DNA from 2 places in the Bradyrhizobium sp. SZCCHNS1050 genome. Region 1 is predicted to be linked to the other one. Evidence: riboswitches for the same ligand, from Rfam matches in the RefSeq annotation. Region 1 holds a riboswitch; the other holds the start of a gene.
What was found. A riboswitch is a leader RNA that binds a small molecule or an ion and turns the genes downstream of it on or off. The one in region 1 is predicted to bind cobalamin.

Region 1 (3,193 bases):
GCGCATGCCGAGGACGACGACGAATTGTCCGAGATCATCGGGCTGCGCGTCGACCTGCCCACCAAGCACCTGCGCGACCTCCTGCGCCGCGCGACCGAAGCCGTGCGCGCCAGGCTGATGGCCTCGGCGCCGCCGGCGTTGCAACAGGAGATCAAGAAGATCCTCAAGGCGATCGCCGACGTTGCGCGCAGCGACGGCGGCCTGGTCGGGCGCGACTTCACGCTGGCCGAAGAGGCCGTCAAGCGCATGAAGGGGCTGAACGAGCTCAACGATGCCGCCATCGCCTTCTTCGCCGAAACCCGCCGCTTCGGCGAGGTTTCCGCCGCACTCGGCCTGCTCAACAACGTCCCGACCGAGATGATGGCCAAGGTGCTCGAAGGCCCGCGCACCGATATCGTGCTGATCCCTTGCCGTGCCGCCGGGCTGGCCTGGTCGGTGGTGGCGAAAATCCTGACCCACCGGCCGATCAAGCACGCCATCGACAGCGACACGCTCAAGCTCGCGGAACGCGACTACGGCCGCCTGTCGCTCGACACCGCCCAGCGCACGCTGCGATTCTGGATGGTGCACAACAAGGTCGAGAAGTGAGCGGGTGCTCACAAGGCGCAATCCTCATCAGCAACGACTCGCACTCCGCTGTCGTCCCTGCGAACGCAGGGACCCATACCGCGTGATGTGAATTGGCGGAAAATGTCTTGATCGTCGTCCTTCGCCACACGACCGCCGGTGGCTATGGGTCCCTGCGTTCGCACGGACGACAGCTATGGTTGTCGCAGGCGGCCGGGCATCACCGAGCCGACCGGCCAGCGTTATCGCCAGGAGATCGCCGGGCGCCGGATTGACTTTGGTGCGTCCGCACTCCTACGGTGATCGCGACGGTGCCCCTCGACCGGGGCTCAAAAGGGAATGCGGTGCCGGATGCGTCTCGCAAGGGACGTGACCGAAGGCCGCAGCTGCCCCCGCAACTGTAAGCGGCGAATCTCGCGTCAAAGGCCACTGGGAAATCTCGGTCCCGGGAAGGCGACGTGGAGGTGACGACCCGCGAGCCAGGAGACCTGCCGTCAGCCGTGGTCACACGCGAGGATGCCGGTCGGGGCGTTATTGGCATCGTTTTCAGGCAGGCCTGCAAAGGGCTGCATGAGACCTCGTTCGCGGTGACGTGCCACTGACGTCATGCCGAGGTTCCTCGTGTCCCCCGTTCCCTATGCCAGGCGCAGTCGCGCCCTTCTGTCGTCGTTCTGCGTCCTCTCGTCATTCGCCCTGCTCGGCCCCTCGCCCACAGCAGCGCAGCAATCCGCCTCCCCCGACCTTCTGCCCCCGGTTGAGGTCGACCCGCCGCGCGAGCCGATCGCTCAAAAACCAGCCATCCCCCGCAGAACCGGCAACGCCCCGCATCAGCAGGTGCCGGCGGCAAAGCCGGCCGCGCCAGCCGGAACCCCCGTCGCCGTCAGCCCGACCGGCGTCGTCACGCCAGTGGCCCACGTCGCGAATGCGATCACCGTGGTGACCGACAAGGACATCGCCGCGCAGCAGGCCCGCACCGTGCCGGACATCCTGAGCACGATCCCCGGATTGAACGTGGTGCAGGCCGGCGGCCCGGGCGGCCAGACCAACGTCTTCATGCGCGGCACCAACGCCAATCACACCAAGCTCTTCATCGACGGCATCGACGTCGGCGATGTCACCAACGGCAATGGCGCGTTCGATTTCGCGCATCTGCTCGCCGCCGACATCCAGCAGTTCGAGGTGCTGCGCGGGCCGCAGAGCGGGCTCTACGGCTCGGATGCGATCGGCGGGGTGATCTCGGTGATCACGCGCAAGGGCGAGGGCCCGGCGCGCGCGACCGCCTCGGTCGAGAGCGGCTCGTTCAAGACCTTCAACCAGTCAGCCGGCGTCAGCGGCTCACAAAACAATGTCAACTACGCGATCAATGTCGCGCATCTGCACGCCGGCGACGTTCCGGTGACCCCGTGGCAGCTGCTGCCTGCGGGGCAGAAGGCCATCGGCAATGCCTACGACAACGTCACCGCCTCGGCCAAGCTGGGCGTCGACCTCAACGAGGCCTGGACGCTGAACTCGGTGGTTCGATACACCGACGCGACGCTGCTGTTCACCGGCGACAGCGGCTTTCCGAGCTTTCCCGACGCGGCCCAGAGCAACCACGCCGTCCACCAGCTTGCGACACGCCAGGAAGCCGTGTGGTCGCTGCTCGGCGGCCGCATCCGGAACTACTTCGGCGTCAACTATGTGAACGACCGGTCGTCCGACCTGACGGCTGGCAATCCGGTGGCAGCGGTCGCGACCGGCGAGCGCATCAAGTATGACTGGCACGCGGTGACCGAGCTCGCGCCGCATAACAATCTCGTCGTCGGCGCGGAGCAGCAGACCGAGCGGCTGAAGACCGCCGACCTCTCGGCCGAGAATGGCAACAAGGCCGGCTTCGTCGAGCTGCAGACCGAGTTCGTGAAGCGCTGGTTCGTGGTGGCGAGCCTGCGCAACGACGTCAACGACCAGTTCGGCGGCCATGGCACCTACCGGATCGCGCCGGCGGTGATCCTGCCGGTGACCGAGACCAAGCTGAAGGCGAGCTACGGCACCGGCTTCAAGGCACCGACCCTGAGCCAGTTGCACCAGGATTTTCCGGCGTTCAACTTCTTCGCCAATCCCAACCTCCGGCCGGAGCAGAGCACCGGCTACGACGCCGGCTTCGAGCAGCCGCTGTTCGACGATCGTCTCCGCTTCGGCGCGACCTACTTCCACAACAGCATCACCGACTTGATCAATTTCAACGCGACCTTCACCTCCTACGCCAATGTCGGCCTCGCCACCACCGAAGGCACCGAGAGCTTCGTGACCGCTGATCTCACCGACCGGATCTCGCTGCGTGCGGACTACACGTTCACCCGCGCGGTCGATGCGGCCACCGGCCTGCAGCTGTTGCGGCGGCCGAAGGAGAAATGGAGCGCCACCGCGACATGGGCGCCGATCGATGCGCTGACGCTGTCAGCGACGCTGCTGCACATCGGCGACTGGCTCGACGTCAGCCGCGACGGCATGATCACCGGCCTCGTCGCGCCCGGCTATACGGTCGTCAACCTGCGCAGCGACTACGCGCTGTCCGACCAGGTCAAGCTGTTCGGCCGGATCGACAACCTCTTCAACCATCACTACCAGAACCCGACCGGATTCCTCG
Region 2 (3,193 bases), 750 kb from region 1:
AGCCCCGAGGTCTCGATCACGATATGCTCAGGCGGCTCCTTCTGATCCAGCAGGCTCCTGAGCGCGGGGACGAAATCATCGGCAACGGTGCAGCACAGGCAGCCGTTCGACAGCTCGACGATGCGATCCTCCGGACAATCCGGCACGCCGCAACCCTTCAGGATGTCGCCGTCGATGCCGACATCGCCGAACTCGTTGACGATGATGGCGAGCCGGCGACCGTTCGCGGTCTCGATCAGGTTGCGCACCAGCGTGGTCTTGCCGGCGCCGAGGAAACCGGTGACGATGGTGCAAGGCGTCTTGGCGAACGACTTCGTCATGGCGATACGATCTCTCGTTTTCAGCGTGGCGCTGACAGCGCAGGCACGCGCGCGACGGTGTTCTTGCGAATGTATTCGGGACGCTCGCGCCAGGCCGGCAGGCCGGCGTCATGGCGCTGATGCAGTTGCGCAAATGTCAGCACATCCCGCGCATGCAGATCCGGATCGAGCGCGCCGAGCACATAGGTCCATTTGCCCGGCGCCGTCACCGCAACCGTGCACGCACGATTGCAGTTCGACAGACACTCGACACCGACAACGGTGACACCGGCGCGCTGCGCGGTCGGCAACGTCTCGATCGCGGCGAGCAAACGGGCTCCGGCCCGCGGCTGATCAGGCGGCGTAGGTTCCGTCCCCTGCGAACGGCAAGTGACGCAGACGAACAGCGTCGTCTCACCAGTCTCGGATGCGGTCATCAATCAGCCGATCACGCCGGCCGCCGTCGCCGCGGCGACCCCACCCACCAGCACGATGGCAGCGCCCGCGAGCCGCAGCGCCAGCGGCGCAGCCGTCTTGGCCTTTGCCGACAGCAGCCTGGTGCCGAGGAACGCGCCGGCGGCGATGATGGTCTGGATCACGAGCAGACCGACGAGATAGGCCCCGAGCGGGGTATTCTCGGCCCCGACGATCGATTCGCCCAGCGCATATCCATGGACGAGACCGGTCACGGCGAACAGGCCGGCGACGGGCAGCACACCGAAACGGCCACGCATCACCACCACCAGCCCAACCACGACGGTGGTCAGGCCGACCAGCAGCTCGGCAGCCGGGATGTTGGCCTTGGCCACATGAAGGCCGACGCCCGCGATCATCGCGGTGGTGAAGGCGAGCACCGGCGCGAAGCCGCGGCCCAGAAGCGCTGCAACGATGCCCGCGCCCACGATCGCCGCCAGATGGTCGATTCCGATGACAGGATGGCCGAGGCCGGACAGCATCCCCTGCGCAAACGTCTGCGGCAGCTTGCCCCCCATCATGTGATGCGCGAAGGCGGGATCGGTGGCGAGCAGCACCAGGCTCGCGGCTGCAAAGGTCGTGGTACGGGTCAACTTCATGGCCGTCTCCGTCGCTTGCCGGCTCCCCAGAGGACCGGACGATGCGCTGCATCCGACGGCACCCCGCCCATCCCGGCGGGATCAGAACCAGCATCGCGACTCCCCGCGCGACGGGTCGGCCAACAGCAATGTCGACGGCAGGTCTCCTGGCTCTCGGGTCACCGCATGAAGCCACCTTCCCGGTTTCCCAGTGGTGTCTTGGCCTCACACTCGCCGATTACAGTTGCGGGGGCAGCCACGGCCTTGGGTCAAGAACCCGCACCGTGTTCCCTAAATCTCTCCTTTCGGAGAACCGTCATCTGTTAGATACGGGTCGCACCAAAGCCCGTCAATCGGAATCGTCCCCATGGTCCCCGCCCCGCCGCATCCCGCCCTGCCGCGCCTGACGCTGGTGCTCGGCGGTGCGCGCTCGGGCAAGAGCCGCCATGCCGAGGCCCTCGTCACCGCCCTTCCCGCGCCTTGGACCTATGTTGCAACCGCGCAGGCGTTCGACGCCGAAATGACCGACCGGATCGCCCAGCACAAGGCGCGCCGCGCCAAGGGATGGCAGACGCTGGAGACGGCGCATGATCTCGCGGGCCTCGTCCGGGCAAGCGGAGAATCGGGCGTACCGATGCTGATCGATTGCCTGACGCTCTGGCTCAGCAACGTGATGCTCGCCGACATGAACGTGCCGGCCAGATGTGCCGAGCTGATCGACGCGCTCAGGAACGCGCATGGCCCGATCGTGGCCGTGTCCAACGAAGTCGGATTGGGCATCGTGCCGGACAACGCGCTCGCGCGCGCCTTTCGCGATGCCCAGGGGCGACTGAACCAGGACATCGCGGCCTTAGCGGATCGCGTGATCCTGATGGCGGCGGGACTGCCGCTGACGTTGAAGTGACCAGGAGAAAATGCCGATGACCGGAAGTGCCGACGATTCACGCCACAAGGCGAAGATGGAGAACCGCAAGGCGGTGCAGGATGCCGAGGTCGCCTCCAAGACCGTGGAGAAGGGCCTGCTGATCGTTCACACCGGCAAGGGCAAGGGCAAATCGACGGCGGCGTGGGGCCTGATGCTGCGCGCACTCGGCCGCGGCTTTCGCATCGGCGTCGTGCAGTTCGGCAAAGGTGCGTGGGAAACAGGCGAGCGCAAGGCGATCGAGAAGTTCGGCGATCAGGTGTCGTGGCACACGCTCGGGGAAGGCTTTACGTGGGAGACGCAGGATCGTGCGCGCGACGTCGCCGCGGCCGAGCGCGCCTGGGCGAAGGCTAAGGAGCTGATGGCGGATCCGTCGATCCGGCTGCTCGTCCTCGATGAGCTCAACATCGCGCTGCGCTACGATCACCTTGATATCGCAGACGTCGTCGCCACGCTCGCAGGGCGCCGTCCCGATCTGCACGTCGTCGTCACCGGCCGCAACGCCAAGCCGGAGCTAATCGAGGCCGCCGATCTCGTCACCGAGATGAACCTCGTGAAGCATCATTTCGCGGCCGGCGTGAGGGCGCAGGAAGGCATCGAGTACTGAGTTCATGAGCGCGCGGGCCATCATGTTCCAGGGCACCGGCTCCGACGTCGGCAAATCGCTGATCGTCGCGGGGCTCGCGCGCGCGCTGACATTGCGCGGCCTCAAGGTGGCGCCGTTCAAGCCGCAGAACATGTCGAACAACGCCGCCGTCACCGCTGATGGCGGCGAGATCGGCCGTGCCCAGGCGCTGCAGGCGCGCGCGGCGCGGCGGCCGATGACGGTGCACATGAACCCGGTGCTGCTGAAGCCACAAAGCGAGATCGGGTCGCAGGTCGTGGTGCAGGGCCGCGTCATCGGCACCGCCAAGGCGTCG

Region 2: linked by a shared signal. The riboswitch ahead of QX094_RS00225 (HupE/UreJ family protein) and the one ahead of QX094_RS03805 (TonB-dependent receptor plug domain-containing protein) in region 1 are both predicted to bind cobalamin.

Annotation. Positions count from the first base shown of each region.
Region 1 is NZ_JAUETR010000001.1:796,639-799,831, forward strand. It holds gene QX094_RS03800 (DUF2336 domain-containing protein) at 1-588, shown strand, start outside; cobalamin riboswitch at 860-1,078, shown strand; gene QX094_RS03805 (TonB-dependent receptor plug domain-containing protein) at 1,174-3,193, shown strand, end outside.
Region 2 is NZ_JAUETR010000001.1:48,974-52,166, forward strand. It holds gene cobW (cobalamin biosynthesis protein CobW) at 1-320, opposite strand, end outside; gene QX094_RS00220 (DUF1636 domain-containing protein) at 341-736, opposite strand; gene QX094_RS00225 (HupE/UreJ family protein) at 740-1,372, opposite strand; cobalamin riboswitch at 1,491-1,684, opposite strand; gene cobU (bifunctional adenosylcobinamide kinase/adenosylcobinamide-phosphate guanylyltransferase) at 1,719-2,255, shown strand; gene cobO (cob(I)yrinic acid a,c-diamide adenosyltransferase) at 2,272-2,880, shown strand; gene QX094_RS00240 (cobyric acid synthase) at 2,885-3,193, shown strand, end outside.